DNA from 3 places in the Bacillus sp. ISL-75 genome. Region 1 is predicted to be linked to each of the others. Evidence: riboswitches for the same ligand, from Rfam matches in the RefSeq annotation. Region 1 holds a riboswitch; each other region holds the start of a gene.

Region 1 (5,260 bases):
GGTGACGGAGGCATCACCAATGATTGCTTCAATCAGCACCGAAGAGTTAATCGCTGTTAAGCGGTTTTGGGCTGCGATGACTTTGGGAATTCGGTTTTTGGCATCTTCTTCAGCATAGAGCTGCTGTCGCTGTAAATTCGACCATTCGACATAATCACGATCCACAATGGTTAGTTTCCCTACTCCAGCACGGACAAGTGCCTCGGCACTTCCTGAACCGAGTGCTCCCATTCCGATGATGAGTACATGTTTCGTAGAAATTAGCTGCTGCCCGTCTTTCCCAATCGGTGAAAATAGTTCTTGTCGTGAGTAACGATTCACCCGATACTCATTCCTTCCTTGGGACTGCTTGCTGTCGCATATCTCTTTTTCTCGATTCGGCCGGCTTCAAAGCCTAATCGTCCCGCTTCGATCGCTAAACTCATGGCTCGAGCCATTTTGACGGGATCGTTTGCTGCTGAAACAGCCGTATTTAATAACACCCCATCAGCTCCTAATTCCATTGCCAATGCTGCATCAGCTGGGGAGCCAATACCAGCATCCACAATCACAGGTACGACAGCTTGCTCGATAATAAAGCCTAGGTTAACAGGATTGATGATCCCTTGACCGGAACCAATTGGCGAGGCCCCTGGCATGACCGCATGACAGCCCACTTCTTGGAGCTTTCGAGCTAAAACCACGTCATCGGATGTATAGGGGAGGACAATAAATCCTTCTTTCACTAATTCTTCCGTTGCTTTAAGGGTTTCAATCGGGTCAGGAAGCAAGGTATGATCGCAGCCAATCACTTCCACTTTAATCATATCGCATAGTCCTGAAGCTTTCGCTAGTTTTGCGATCCGGACCGCCTCTGCGGCTGTTTTTGCTCCAGCAGTATTAGGCAGAAGCTTATATTTTTGAGTGTCGAGCTGTTCTAAAAAATTGGGCTGGCTTGGTTCAAAAATATTCATACGTCTCACCGCAAACGTGAGGATTTCAGCTTTCGACACTTCCACTGCTGCCTTTTGGATTTCAAAGCTTGGATACTTTCCCGTACCAAGTAACAAACGAGATTGAAAGGATAATGAACCTATTTTTAACATGTCAACCGCCTCCTACAAAATGGACTATTTCGATTCGATCTTTATCTGATATTCTCGTACTTTGGTGCTCTAACCTGGTTAATATTTCACCGTTTACTTCCACAACAACGACCTTATCTTGGATGTCATAATGATTGAGAACATCTGAAACAGATACGATATGGTCTGGTAATTGGATCCACTCGCCATTTACTACTACCTCCATGGTTTTCCTCCTAACTAACCGTTTCTTTGTGCCGTTCTAGGTGAAAAGCAGAGAGTAGTTCCTGATCTAGTAATCTACCTGACACTAGGTCCGCAACTAGTTCCCCTGTAATCGGGCTTAATAAAATCCCATTTCGAAAATGGCCTGCTGCCACGAACAACCCACGCCAGCTTGGATGTTCGCCCATATATGGGATTCCATCGCCTGTCTGCGGTCTGACTCCAGCCCATACCCGCTCCCATGCTGCCTCCTTAATCTGTGGAACTAATTGAGTCGCTCTTTCAATCAATGTAGCAATCCCCTCAGGAGTTACCTTAGTATCAAAGGTATTTTCAATCACAGTCGCACCTATATAAATTTCCCCATTTCGTTTGGGTACTAAATAACAACGTTTGTCGGAGAAAATGGTCGCGTTGATGATCGGCTTTTCTGTTCTAATCGAAAAGCATTCTCCTTTAACCGGATACACAGGAATATCGATTCCTGATTCTTGCATTAATTTCGCCGCCCAAGCTCCAGTGGCAACAACCACCTGTTCACAATGGATGACGCCCTTGCTGGTGGTTACCCCTTTAACTTGACCGTTTTCATAGACAAAAGACAGAACCTCCGTCTCTTCATATATTTTGGCACCAAAATGTTCCGCGGACTTTACAAAGGCTTGTGTTAACTTTGCTGGTTGCACATGCCCATCCTGAGGGAGATACATCCCTCCAGCTACACTTGGTGAAAGAGATGGTTCCAGCACACAAACTTCCGTTGCATCGAGCCAGGTTATTGTTGGATCCCATTTTTTTTGGAAGGTGACTTGTTTTTTTACTTCAATCGCTATTTCTTCGGTTTCGGCAATTTTCACCATTCCTTTATTCACATACTCAATATCAATTCCCGTATATTCAAATAACTCACTTGCGAGCGTTGAAAACATCGCTTGACTTTTTAAAGCTAGCTGGAATAAAGGACCGTCTTGTTCAAGCTCTGCTTGTGCTGCTAACATTCCGGCAGCCGCACTGGACGCTTGGCAAGCGACTCGTTCCTTCTCAATTATGACGACTTTTCTTCCCCTTTTTGCGAGCTGATAGGCAATCGAGGACCCGATAATTCCTCCTCCGATAATGGCCACATCAAATGAATTTTCCACTTTGTTCATCTCCATTTAATACATTTAGGTAAGCCTTAACTGCTGCTAATGGATCGTGAGCATCTAAAACTCCTGACATGACTGCGATCCCTTTTGACCCTGCTTGAAGTACCTGCCCCGTATTTTCAGGTGTGATCCCGCCGATGGCTATTACCGGGATGTCTAATTGGGTGAGCCTTGCTAATTCCTCTAGTCCTTTTGGGGTCTTACCCGGTTTTGATTGTGAAGGAAAGACATGGCCATATAGCACGTAATCAGCACCATTCTCTTTTGCTTGTTGTCCTTCCTCGTAGGAGTGGATGGAGTTCCCGAGCAAAAGCTGAGGAAAATTTTCTTTCACAAGCGCTGCATCTAAACTATGGAAGGCTAATTGAACTCCTCTAGCCCTTGTAACGTAGGCAACATCGACTCGGTCATTAATGATAATCTTTGATAGTGGGATGTTTTCATTTGTTAACCGTTGGACGGCTTGGAAAAGTTCCTTGGCTGTTTTTTGTTTTTCCCGCAAATGAATCGCGGTTATATATGGATGAATTTCGCTTACAATTTCACATAACTGTTCGATTGGCATTCTCCCATTGGAGATAATATGTAACTCTTTATCTTTTACACTAGTTGAAATACCCGTTCCCCCTTTTAAGCAGATTCCGAAGTTCGAAGGCCTAAAGTGAAAAACAAAAAACCACTTTCTTTAGGTAAGAAAGTGGTCGAAAATTCGAAATAGAAACATACGTTCTTCAAATATCCCGTTTTCCACTTCCCTACGCTGGTATTACCCAGATCAGGTTCATAGAGTCCCGAAGTAGTACTTCAATCTCAGCCCTTTAAAAAGGCACCTCTAGCGGAATTGCGTCATTTATTTAATTGTCATGTAATGATTTCCCTGCATGGATAATGTTAACACTTCAGGCAGAAATGTCAAATGTTTTTCTTTTTCAAAATTGAACGTGCATACTTGTCTGTTAGATTGCTGAAGTAAATTTACTTTTTATCGCCCCTTCAACTGCTAAATCAATGTCGGCATCATCAAATATATAAATGGTGCATGACCTCCCATCTCCATTGAAACACACTTAAGTGTATCTGCAGATTGTTTCACAAGTACCTTACCTACCTCTGTTGAACCGGTAAAAGTAATTTTTCGAACAGCTTCGCTTGCCATAAAAAAACTAGCTATATTAAGCTAGCTTTTTAACCTCATGGCGTTTTTCTATACGCTTTTCAATTTTTTCGATTGCTTGTTTATCTTTAAGTAATTCTTGCTTATTCTCTTTTATTAACTCTTCAAATGATTTTTTATGCTTACGCATTATAACACTCTTTTCTTTTTTAGATCGGTCTATTATAACATATCTGAATAATAAAACAATTCTGTTAGTTAAAAATAATAGAAAAATTAATTAGAATATTATTTTTCCTAATTAATTACCGACTAGCATAATTATATAAATTAAAGATGAATATATAATACACCCGCAAATTAACCCATAATATTCTACTTTCTTATTGAACAAACCTGCCATTTAACTGATTAAAGACCAAGAAAAATGGACTGTTGAAACAGTCCATCATTGTTCAATTCTTGCGCCCTATTCTTCCTTAAATATATCTTTCATTCCTGTTTATCAATTGCATAAGGAAACGGATGAACATCATTAGAAGGAAGGTGCTTATAAATGTGTATATCCATGTCCATGTATGGTATTTAATTAATTCGGTATATCTTTCAAAAAAAAACTCAATTATCGTTAAAACAGTGGTGTACAAAATACATTGTAGAACAATGTTGAGATATCTTGAACGATAAGTCGTTTGATAAAAGTAAATACAAACAACTGGAAATAGAAGATTTTCATAAAGAAGGCTGGAACTAAAATAGTTACTTAAAAATCTCACTGGATATTCGAGCATTTTCTCTTCTACAACAAGAACACCAAAAAACGTTGAAAAACAAGAGGCCACTGAAAAAATTAAAATCCAATTTTTGATTGGTGGTTTTCTTAAACTAGAAAACAATAGGGTTATCCCGATTATGAGCAGTGACCACAATATTATTCTTTCCATAGATAAAATAGTCCCCTATCTTTACTTTGCTTATCAATGAGTATAACCAAAGTAAAGATAAAAGATTTTATCATTTGCATAAAACCCATTAAAAAAAATGCTTTCCGGAAAAGCGCCCGATTGATGCTTCTACTAATTCTTTAGCAATTCCCTTTACCCAATAAGAATCGTTACTAAGGAAATTATGTATTACTTCAATATCCAAAAAACTTTTATTGGTACTTATAGTAAATCCATCATTGTTTGTCCAATCCAAGCGGTCTACACATCCAGGAAAAATTGAAGCAAGTATAGGAAAAAAGAAACACAGGAACTTGCTGTTATGGTCGATACATTCAGACCTCTGTATTCGTGAAAAAGGCACATGAGTTAGTATGAGCAGCTGGCTATCAAAATAAATTCAATAATAGTTTAATTACTGTAACAATAATTAAAATACAAAACAAAAAGTCTTAATCCCTATAATTGGAGGAATTAAGACTTTTATTTCATTATATACATAAGCAATAGTTTCTTAGACAATTTCTGATAGCTTTTCATTCCCCTGATCAATATATAATTCTTTGACCTTAACTTGTGACGGCAGCAGCGGATGATTGCGTATGATGTTGACAGTTTTTTGTACGCTATCCGTTAAAGTTTTGCCTCCCTGTAGCCATACACTTACCGTACCCTCAGGAAATTCCGGCATGCAATTTTTATAAAGATAATCTAATGTTTGAATCTTGTCCTGTAATTCTTTGTTTTTATATATTTTGTTCAGTA
Region 2 (5,260 bases), on a different contig from region 1:
AAATAATAATCCCCAATACAACAATTACCAAAGAAAGTAAATAGACCCAATCTTTCGATACTATTTTAGTTGTTTGATAATATGTTCTGTCTCTTGTGCCCGTAAATCCACGCGCTTCCATTGCGATCGCCATTCGTTCTGATTTTCTAATTCCTTGAGTAAACAGCGGTAAAGAGTACCTCATAAAAGCTTTCCAACTATTTTTTTGCTTGTAACCTCTGACTTTATGAGCCGTCTTCATTTGGTTTAGTTCAGATTGGAATAGTGGGATAAAGCGGAACCCCGCTAATAGCCCATACGCCCATTTAGGTGAAAGTTTACATTGATGAATTAAACTCATGATGAACAAAGTGATGTCTGTGGTAGAGGTGAATAATAATCCAAACGTAACAAACGCTAACATCCGCAAACCGATTGTTAAGCCATGATTCATGCTCTCTTGCGTAATATGGAACCAGGCCCATTTCCAAATCGTTTCTTCCCCTTCTCCAAACGCGGCCATCATCCAAAATACAAGAATGAAAAAACCTAAATAAGGCAGAAGCCTTTTCAGAAGGTAAGTCATTCTCCATCCGCCTAAAAAAATACCGATCAATACAGCAAGTAACCAGATCAAAAAAGTCACCATTGGATTAGAGATCGCCATTAGAAGAAACATAACGATCATATGAGAAAGCAGTTTACAAGCAGGATTGAGAGTCGCTAGGAATGAATCGTTAGCCTTCATACCAAAACACCCTTCTTTCGTGCATGCATCAACTGGTAATGGAGGGGGGGAATTAACGCACTTTCACAGAAAATATTTGAATCAGAAAATAACCCATAGGGGGTCCCTTGATAAGTTACTTTTCCTTTGTTAAAGAGAATGACCTTATCAGAATAACCATCCACCAAATCCATATCGTGGGTGACCATGACAATCGTTGTTCCCTGGTCCTGCCGCTCCTTTAAGCGTTGAATCAGTTCGTTTGCTGTTTTTTCATCCTGACCGAATGTTGGTTCATCAAGCAATAATAAATCTTGATCAAACAATAACATCGTCGCCACACTTAACCGCCGTTTTTGTCCTAGACTTAGGGTAAATGGATGAGCATTTTGATGCGATTCCAATCCAAACTCCTCTAACAATTGGTTGGTTTTGGTATGAATCAGCTCTTCGGGCCAATTTCGTTGCCGGCCGCCAAAGGCAACTTCCTCAAAGACAGTATCCGTAATGAATTGAAGCTCTGGATTTTGAAAAACAAAGCCTGCTTTTTCATATAATTCTCGTTCGGACCATTTTTTTAGTTCCTTATCTTGAAAGTAAATTTCCCCTTTTTTAATAGGCTCCAATCGGATCAGACTTTTTAAGAAGGTACTTTTCCCGCTTCCATTTTCTCCGACGATGGAAATCCATTCCCCTTTATGAATTTTTATATCAATATCGCTCACGATGGTCTTCTTCCCATAGCCAATTTCAACATGTTCGGTGCGGAGTAAAATCTCGCCATCCTTGAGCGGTTTGGTTTTTTTCAGATTAGCAAGTTTAATAGAAAGAGGATGCGCGTCATTTCGAACCACTTCCTCCCACTTTTCTGGAAACAACTTAGGGCGCCAAATACCCGCTTCTTTCATTTCATTTTTAAAATTCAGGAGCATTTCTTTCGGCTGACCATCTCCGATAATACTCCCATACTCATTCAGGATAATGACTCGATCCATCCATTCGATGCAGCCATCTAGGACATGTTCGACAAATACCATCGTATGGTTTGTCTTTTGGGCTAATTGATTCAATAAAACAAATATCTCATTCCGGCCTGCAGGATCTAGCTGGGCTGTTGGTTCATCAAAGAAGATGACTTCTGGTTCTAATGCCAGTAAACAAGCTAACGCCAATCGTTGTTTCATCCCACCTGAAAGAGTTTCAATGGGTGTTTTCTTATCGACCATCAGCCCTACTTTATCCATCAACTCAGCTATGATGGGGTCCATTTCGTTGCGCGGAATCGATCGGTTTTCGAGACTAAACGCAATTTCTTCATCGACATGAAGCATGCAAAATTGCGAATCAGGATCTTGAAACATCACACCGGCATCTTTCCTGCAGAATACTTCGCCACTTACCTCTGCCTCCAAATGCTCAGGGATAATACCTGAAAGAGCGGAAATCAACGTCGATTTCCCGCTCCCACTAGGCCCTAATATTAATACTTTCTCGCCTTGATTGATGGATAAAGTAATATGACTGAGTATTTTTTCAGAGCGATTATAAAATCGAATCGAAAGATCCTTACATCCCAGAAACATGTCCATCGACGTTTTCCCTTTTCCTTTTTTCCTTCATCAGTTCATATTGTTCTAACACACCTGTTTTTGCAAGTGCATCAACAATGACCTTCGCTAACAGTCCACCGAGAATTATTCCGCTGATAACATGAATTCCTAATGTTGTAAAAAATACTTTCATCGAGTAATAACCTAAACCGTTGGCGATTAAGTTATAAATCATGCTGCCAATCGCAGCAAAAGCCCCTGATAGCATTAAAGTAAATAGGTTATAACGTTTATATCCGAATATTGCGAATGCGATTTCTGCACCAATCCCTTGAAAAACACCTACTAAAAGGGCAGACAAACCAAAATGACTTCCAGTTAATAACTCTACTGCGGCCGCTGCAACCTCTGCAATAAGCGCTGCTCCCGGTTTTTGAATAATATACGCCACTATTGGACTAGCAATCACCCAAATTCCAAACATAAAACCTGCACCCACCGGTCCGACAAGAGCGGAAATGGGAATCCAAAGCGTCGACCATCCTAAATAGATCACTCCACAAGCGACCGCTAGAATCACAGCAAGAACGACTTCTTTCATTTTCCAAGTCATCATTTCACTACCTCCATTTTCACAGGCCATTCTTCAAGTTTATAGGCCATATCCCAAAACATATATTCCAGCTGACAACTGATTAAGAAATGATCCTTCATCTTTTCCTTTTCTCTCTCTGTTGCTGTCTTTGCCCACTCATCAAGACGGGCACAAAATTTCGTGGTAATCGAATCGGTACGATTTCCATAAAAACTGATCCAATCATAAAAGGGATGAGAACGATCAGGATTGACCTCCGTTAATAATCTTTTCCCAATTTCCCAATACGTCCACGGACATGGCAACAACACAGCTAAAATTTCCCCTAATGTACCTTCGTGCGCAACGGTAAGCATATGACGCGTGTAATGAAGAGCCGAGGGAGATAACGGATATCCTTGTAATTCCTCGTAGGGAACACCAGCTACTTGACAAAAGTTATTATGAGGATGGATTTCACTGTTTAAGATAAAAGAAATCTGCGTATTAAACATATCCATTTCTTCACGATTCTCACACTTCGAAACCGCTATACCATAGATGCGAATAAACGAATTCAAATACTCAAAGTCCTGTTTAACATAATGAATCAATTGTTCCTTTTGTAATTCCCCATTAGCTATCCCTTGCACAAAAGGATGTTCAAAAATTGCATCGAAAATAGGATCTGCTTCTTTTCTTAACTCTGCTGAAAAACTCATAAAATTTTGCCCCCTTATTGGTTTTAATGGAAAGACACTAGTAGGGGGCGGCTGAATTTTCAAGCACGAAAAAACCGCCCCAAAAATGGAGCGGCTGAATAATTATATCTATCCATACACGAACTCCACTTTCCTACGCTAGTATGAACTAGATCAGGTTCAAAGGGTCCAAGATAACTCTCGTCTCAGCCAAAAAACGGCTCCCCTAGTGGTCTTCCTATTAATTTAACCTTCACTCTACACTCGATGGTTAATCTTGTCAATCAATTAAAATCTTAATTATAAAAATAAACCAAATGAATTATAGATGCACAGAAACTTGAAGGTATTTCCAATTATTATCCAGAAAATGTCGTAAATTTCTAGAATGATACAGAATCGCTGATAAAACGCTAGAAACGCTGATAAAAGTTCGACTTCCGCTGATAAAATGGCCCAATTCGCTGATATCTCCCAAAAATCCGCTGATAAACTACTCCCCGGAACTAAATTTCCCCACTCAAGCTCCCTCATTTGCCATAAAATAAAGAAAAAAAGGAGAAGTGCGTGAACACTTCTCCCCCTCTAACACCCTATCAATCTATGACAAATTTCGGGGCGTGACAGGCACAAAATTAAGATAACATCAAAAGCAACTTTCCTTCCTTAGCATTCGTTCTTAATCGAATCGTTGCGATAAAAGAGGGCGTTCTTTCTTTTGATGACGCCATGGTTTTACACTCCTTTTTGATTTTCTATTTACTGTTTTACAACATCAAGCGTGGTTCCGCCAACAGTGGAAATAAAATAGCTATTGGTCCATAGAGAAGGAATTCTACTTTTTAACCATGGGAATTCGCTGCATAAGTAACGAGAACTTCTTCCTTTCATCATTCTTATTAGTTTATTAATTCCAAATTGAGGATCACATTCAACAAGTAGATGAACATGATCTGGCATAATTTCCATTTCGATTACTTCAGATTTTGTCTCTTCTGCAACCTCTAATAGAATAGATTTAAGTCTTTCATCTACTCCATCCACCAATACACTTCTTCTATATTTAGGGCACCAAACCACATTGTATTTGCATGAATATACTACATTATTATTACTTTTCTTTTATATTGAATTAGACTTTTCATATCCTTATTATATCAAATATTTCCAACTAATGCCAATTTAAAAGAACACTTGTTCTTAAAAAATATAATAAATAAACAACCTAACCCCATTCATAAATGAAGGGGCTTGCGGTTGTTTGTTTTGGTCAATTCGGATCGTTTCTTCCGGGATTGGCAGTCCGCAATCAGCAATCACGATGGTATCCGTATGACCAAGCCTTGAAAGGACCTCGGAAATGTGACTATTTAATATGCCGTTTTTCTTCATAATTCTTCCTTCCTTTCCCGTAAAAACGTCTGAACCTCTTCCATCGTCGGCATGCCGCCTTGGGCTCCAAGCTTGGTAACCGAAAGGGCCGCAACCGCCGTCGCAAACTGGCAGGCCTCCGCCAAAGACGCCTCTTGACTGATTGAATACGCGAATCCACCATTAAAGGAATCCCCTGCACCCGTCGTATCCACAACATCTACTTTAAAACTAGGAATCTCCACTTTTTCCTCTTGAAAAAAAGTAATCCCCTTTGAACCTCTGGTAATAATACATTTCTTTAGCATCGCTTGCCGCTCTTGCTCCGTCCATTCGACCGAATCAAAGAGTAATTGTT
Region 3 (5,260 bases), on a different contig from region 1:
AATGTAGTAGATGGTACAATTTCAAAAATAGTACCTTGGTTAAAATCAGTCACTTTCATAGAGCCATAAACCCCTAAATATAGTCTAGTTTGATCCAGATTCGTTCCCAAATTAACATAATAAGCTGATTGAGACCCAAAATTATAATCGGTTTCAATCACACTAAAATCATTTAATTTACCATCTGTTCTAACCCTGCTATAAGCTAAAACCCCTCTAACCGGAGGTCGAGATTCTTCAACACGGGCAAGGTCGGTAAACACAACACTTCCCGTTAAATTGGGGATTCCATTCCCCATAAAGGCTTGCACTCCTGTAAGTGCCGTTCCTCCAAACTTATCGGGGCGGGGATCTTTATGAAAATAACTAGTTAGAGGCTGAAGACGTCTCGCAGAAGTGTTTACAGCTTCATTGTAATAAGCAATTGTTTTCTCATCCAAAGTCGGATTTGCAGAACAGCCCCTTATAATTGACGTAGGAAAAGCCCCTTCCCACCCTCGCCAGCCAAAGTTAATAAATCCTTCTTGGTCAGGTTCGGTGGATCTTAAAGAAGCTTGAATCAGCTGAGTAACCGGTATTGGTTTATAATGAACGAATGAAAAAATCGACTCTACCAAATCCTGTCCGACATTTCCCACATATTTGATATACTGTTTATTAAACTTTTGATATGAAATGCCTGGTATATTGCGAACCCCTTTGGCAATTACCGTGAGCGTTTCCTGAATAGTTGCAGGAAGTTCATTAAAACGTGTGACTATAGGTGGATTGTTGATAAATGTATTCTTACTTACATCAATTTCAATGATTTTACCGGCGATTTCCATATCGTTCTGGCTTAAATTAAATGGATCATAGCCTGATCCACCATCTCCGGTTGTTAAAACAAGTTTTCCTGTTTCAGGTGAAAAGTTTAAGCTATTGACACCATTATGATTTAAAAATGGTCTTCTTAAGTTAAGTAAAGTCCGTCGTTTTTGAGGTTGACCATTCGATTGTAAGATCCATTCTTCAACTGTATCAATATGATCATATTGAGTTTCTCTATTTATCCACCTTAGATTTAAAGTGCTGGGATCACACGGGTTAGGATTAAAAGGTTCAGGAAGAGCACCTGGACCTTGTGTTCCAGCTACTGAATAATGAAGATAAAACAGACCGTTATAATAAAATTCGGGATGAAATGCTAGCCCTAGCAATCCCCGTTCATCATATCCACCACCAGAAACACCTAGTTTGATGACTCGCGGGCGAATATCTAAAAAAGTCTTTAAACTTGAGTTTCCTATGTAAAAGATCTCTCCTACCTGGGTTGCAATAAATAATCTTTCAATTGAGTCACCCGGAAGTATAGTTGATTTCAAAATAGTGGGTAAATTTATCTTGCTTACAATGGGCCGTAAACTAACCTTAATTTTTATCAACTAACTTTACCTCCTTCTTAATTGTTTTCTTTTTTAAGAATATGATTAGAACTGTTCTATTAGTACCAAATTAGGGCAGGGGAGTCTGACAACTATCCTGCTTACTTTAATAGAAGAAGAGATCGTCTATCAACCTGGTACTCTGGAATGTACAACGGGTGGAATGGAAAAAGAGCCAATTTTTTAGACTTGAAATGACCCAATAATTGTGATTTCATAATGAAGTAAACTTATAAAATGAAGGAGCGAGAAAGATGAAGTTTCCTAAAAAAATTATACTAGATTCTGTTGCCGAACGTAAAAACCATGAAAGTTACGGAATAGAATTTATTCAGGAACTTGGAAATGATGATGCTGGATATTCCGAGATGGTAGTAATTATTTTCAAATTCAAAGATAAATATTATAGTGTGGATATCCATCATGTAAATGGAGAAAACAATTACGACCATTGGGATGATGAAATAGATTGTCCAGAGGTAGTTAGGAAAGAGGCTATTCAATATTATTGGGAAGAAGTCAAACTATCTAAAACGACTATATCACTTTAAATAATATTATGTCTTTCATTTTAAACGATACTCATATATAATATAGCTAATTGAATATAAATAACTAGGGGAGCCCAATAAGTTGGGCTGAGAAAGAAACACGATGAAGTTTCTTGACTCTTGGGACCTGATCTGGATCATACCAGCGTGGGGAAGTTAGAATAGACAATCTTTACTACACCTATACTTCTGCATACATATTAGCCGGGTCCAACCATTTATGGTCCCGGCTTTTTGATGTACTTTTATAAGCTTTTCCACTTGTTATGTTCTGTATCTCGTCCTTTATATTCAAAAAAAGGAGAGATTTATTATGTCAACGAAATCATTAAACGAACAAAATATTTCCATCATGTCTAGTTTTCCAGGAAGTAAAAAAGTATATGTAACAGGTTCGAGATCCGACATTAAAGTGCCAATGCGTGAAATTGAGTTAAGCCCGACAACAGGTACGTTTGGTGAAGAGGAAAACCTTCCAGTACGCGTGTATGATACAAGCGGTCCTTATACGGATCTAAATTATTCTGTTGACATTTCAAAAGGTCTTCCTGCTATTCGAAGCACATGGATTCATGAACGAGCAGATGTTGAAGAATATGAAGGTCGAGAAATTAAGCCTGTAGATAATGGGTATAATGATGAAAATGATCCTCGTGCCAATCATAACGTGTTTCCGGGTTTGAAGCGCAAACCATTACGTGCAAAAAAAGGGAAAAATGTGACACAGCTTCATTATGCAAAAAAGGGAATTATTACTCCTGAAATGGAATTTATCGCAATAAGGGAAAATATGAAACCTGAATTTGTGCGTGATGAAGTTGCAAAAGGTCGAGCGATTATTCCTTCTAATATCAATCATCCAGAGTCAGAACCTATGATAATAGGACGTAATTTTCATGTTAAAATTAACGCGAATATCGGTAACTCTGCTGTTTCATCATCCATCGAACAAGAGGTTGAAAAAATGACATGGGCCACGCGTTGGGGTGCTGATAATATTATGGATCTATCAACGGGTAAAAACATTCATAAAACACGAGAATGGATTATTCGAAACTCAGCTGTTCCTGTCGGCACCGTCCCCATTTATCAAGCACTTGAAAAAGTAAATGGTGTTGCTGAAGATCTTACATGGGAAATTTACCGTGATACCTTGATTGAACAAGCGGAGCAAGGTGTTGATTACTTCACCATTCATGCTGGTGTTCTTTTACGATATGTTCCATTAACCGCAAAACGGTTAACAGGTATTGTATCCCGCGGTGGATCAATCATGGCACAATGGTGTTTACACCACCATAAAGAAAGCTTTTTATATACTCACTTTGAAGAAATCTGCGAAATAATGAAGTCTTATGATGTTGCATTCTCATTAGGGGATGGTTTACGTCCAGGGTCTATTGCAGATGCCAATGATGAAGCGCAGTTTGCAGAATTAGAGACTCTTGGAGAGCTAACAAAAATTGCTTGGGAACATGATGTACAGGTAATGGTTGAAGGACCTGGACACGTACCTATGCACCTAATTAAAGAAAATATGGATAAACAACTAGAAGTGTGTCAGGAAGCACCATTCTACACACTTGGACCTCTTACGACTGATATAGCACCTGGTTATGATCACATTACATCAGCTATTGGGGCTGCAATGATTGGTTGGTATGGTACAGCTATGCTTTGTTATGTAACGCCTAAAGAACATTTGGGTTTACCGAATAAAGAGGATGTTCGTGTAGGGGTTATTACTTACAAAATTGCCGCCCATGCTGCTGATTTGGCAAAAGGACATCCAGGAGCCCAAAAAAGAGATGATGCCTTATCAAAAGCTCGTTTTGAATTCCGTTGGAGAGATCAGTTTAATTTATCTTTAGATCCTGAACGAGCGATAGAATATCATGATGAAACTTTACCTGCGGAAGGTGCAAAAACAGCACATTTCTGTTCAATGTGTGGACCAAAATTTTGTAGCATGAGAATCTCTCAAGATATTCGTAATTATGCGAAAGAAAACAAACTTGATACGAAGGAAGCTATTGAAACAGGTATGAAGGAAAAAGCTAAGGAGTTTAAGCAATCTGGGGGCAGCATATATCAGTAACTTTCTTGGGTTATACGTATGAACTAGAAAACACCACTCTGAAGTGATGTTTTCATAGAAACTATGCTTTTACTCGGAGAAGATTTACCTAATCAATGTTCTACCAGGCTTGATACTGAAACACTTTGTTTATTATTTGGTTCATCGAGAGGATGGATTGTAGTTGTCCCGTTTTGTTGATCTACATGCTCAATATAGATACGTGTTCCGTTATACGTTACATTAGCCATAGTCGGTGAATTAGTAATTTCTTGTGCTCGTTGTACGTCCATGTCACGACCTCCTTTCTAAATAAAAGCCATTTTAAGTATTTCCTTTGAACTACTTGTTATACGTTTATTTTAGAAATAATGTTATTTGATTACCTTTTTTTGTACATTTTGGGTTAAATACGACATAACAGAAAAAAGAAGGGATAAAGATCCTTTCATGTTTCTCTCTTTTTTGTATGAATAAGCGGGCAGTTTCAAACCCGCTTATTCATAATTCATATTATTTAGCGCTAAATGTTTTTAATTCAGCAAGAGTTGCAGGAACTTTTAAAGATCCAGATTTAATTTTATCTGTCCAATCTTTAACTGCTTTATCAATGGCATCTTTGTTAGCAGATTTAGCATTAATAGGAGCTAAGCCAACCCCGTCTTCAGCTAATCCGTAGAGAATATTCTTTCCACCAGGGAAATTACCTGCTATTGCTTTTTTAGAAGTATCTTGTACTGCTACATCAACGTGCTTAAGAGCAGATGTAAGAACCACGTCTGGACCCATGTCGTTTTGGTCACGGTCTACACCAATTGCCCAGATTTCACGGCTAGGATTTTTTTTCTTTAAGTCAACTGCTTCTTTGAATAAACCATTACCAGTTCCACCAGATGCATGGAAAATTACGTCCGCACCAGAAGAGTACATTTTTGAAGCGATAGTTTGACCCACCTCAGCTTTGTCAAAAGCACCAGCATATTGGACATCAACTTTTACTGATGGTTTTGCTGCTTTCACACCTGCTAAGTAACCAGCTTGGAAACGTTCAACTACAGAACTTTGCATACCGCCGATGAAACCGACATGGTCATTCTTCGTTGTAAGGGCTGCTGCAACCCCAGCAAGGAAAGCTGCTTCTTGCTCCTTAAAAAGAATACTTGCAACGTTTGGCTCTTTAACTTCGGAATCAATAATAGCGAATTTTG

What was found. A riboswitch is a leader RNA that binds a small molecule or an ion and turns the genes downstream of it on or off. The one in region 1 is predicted to bind thiamine pyrophosphate.
Region 2: it holds a riboswitch for thiamine pyrophosphate, as region 1 does, so the genes downstream of both, tenA (thiaminase II) here and tenI (thiazole tautomerase TenI) in region 1, are expected to answer to the same signal.
Region 3: it holds a riboswitch for thiamine pyrophosphate, as region 1 does, so the genes downstream of both, thiC (phosphomethylpyrimidine synthase ThiC) here and tenI (thiazole tautomerase TenI) in region 1, are expected to answer to the same signal.

What each region holds. Positions count from the first base shown of each region.
Region 1 is NZ_JAGGQX010000072.1:11,591-16,850, forward strand. Features, by position in the region: gene J7E63_RS26030 (thiazole biosynthesis adenylyltransferase ThiF) at 1-321, opposite strand, end outside; gene J7E63_RS26035 (thiazole synthase) at 318-1,085, opposite strand; gene thiS (sulfur carrier protein ThiS) at 1,087-1,290, opposite strand; gene thiO (glycine oxidase ThiO) at 1,301-2,440, opposite strand; gene tenI (thiazole tautomerase TenI) at 2,415-3,077, opposite strand; TPP riboswitch at 3,173-3,281, opposite strand; partial or broken gene J7E63_RS26055 (aldehyde dehydrogenase family protein) at 3,400-3,608, opposite strand; gene J7E63_RS26060 (FbpB family small basic protein) at 3,610-3,741, opposite strand; gene J7E63_RS29885 (CBO0543 family protein) at 4,031-4,495, opposite strand; gene J7E63_RS26065 (carbonic anhydrase) at 5,010-5,260, opposite strand, start outside.
Region 2 is NZ_JAGGQX010000017.1:14,328-19,587, reverse strand. Features, by position in the region: gene J7E63_RS07320 (energy-coupling factor transporter transmembrane component T family protein) at 1-727, opposite strand, end outside; gene J7E63_RS07315 (ABC transporter ATP-binding protein) at 724-2,295, opposite strand; gene J7E63_RS07310 (ECF transporter S component) at 2,273-2,869, opposite strand; gene tenA (thiaminase II) at 2,869-3,552, opposite strand; TPP riboswitch at 3,666-3,769, opposite strand; partial or broken gene tnpA (IS200/IS605 family transposase) at 4,291-4,650, opposite strand; partial or broken gene J7E63_RS07295 (RbsD/FucU domain-containing protein) at 4,753-4,923, opposite strand; gene rbsK (ribokinase) at 4,920-5,260, opposite strand, start outside.
Region 3 is NZ_JAGGQX010000038.1:6,333-11,592, reverse strand. Features, by position in the region: gene J7E63_RS16060 (PQQ-dependent sugar dehydrogenase) at 1-1,424, opposite strand, end outside; gene J7E63_RS16055 (hypothetical protein) at 1,679-1,975, shown strand; TPP riboswitch at 2,032-2,146, shown strand; gene thiC (phosphomethylpyrimidine synthase ThiC) at 2,289-4,073, shown strand; gene J7E63_RS16045 (small acid-soluble spore protein H) at 4,166-4,345, opposite strand; gene J7E63_RS16040 (BMP family lipoprotein) at 4,566-5,260, opposite strand, start outside.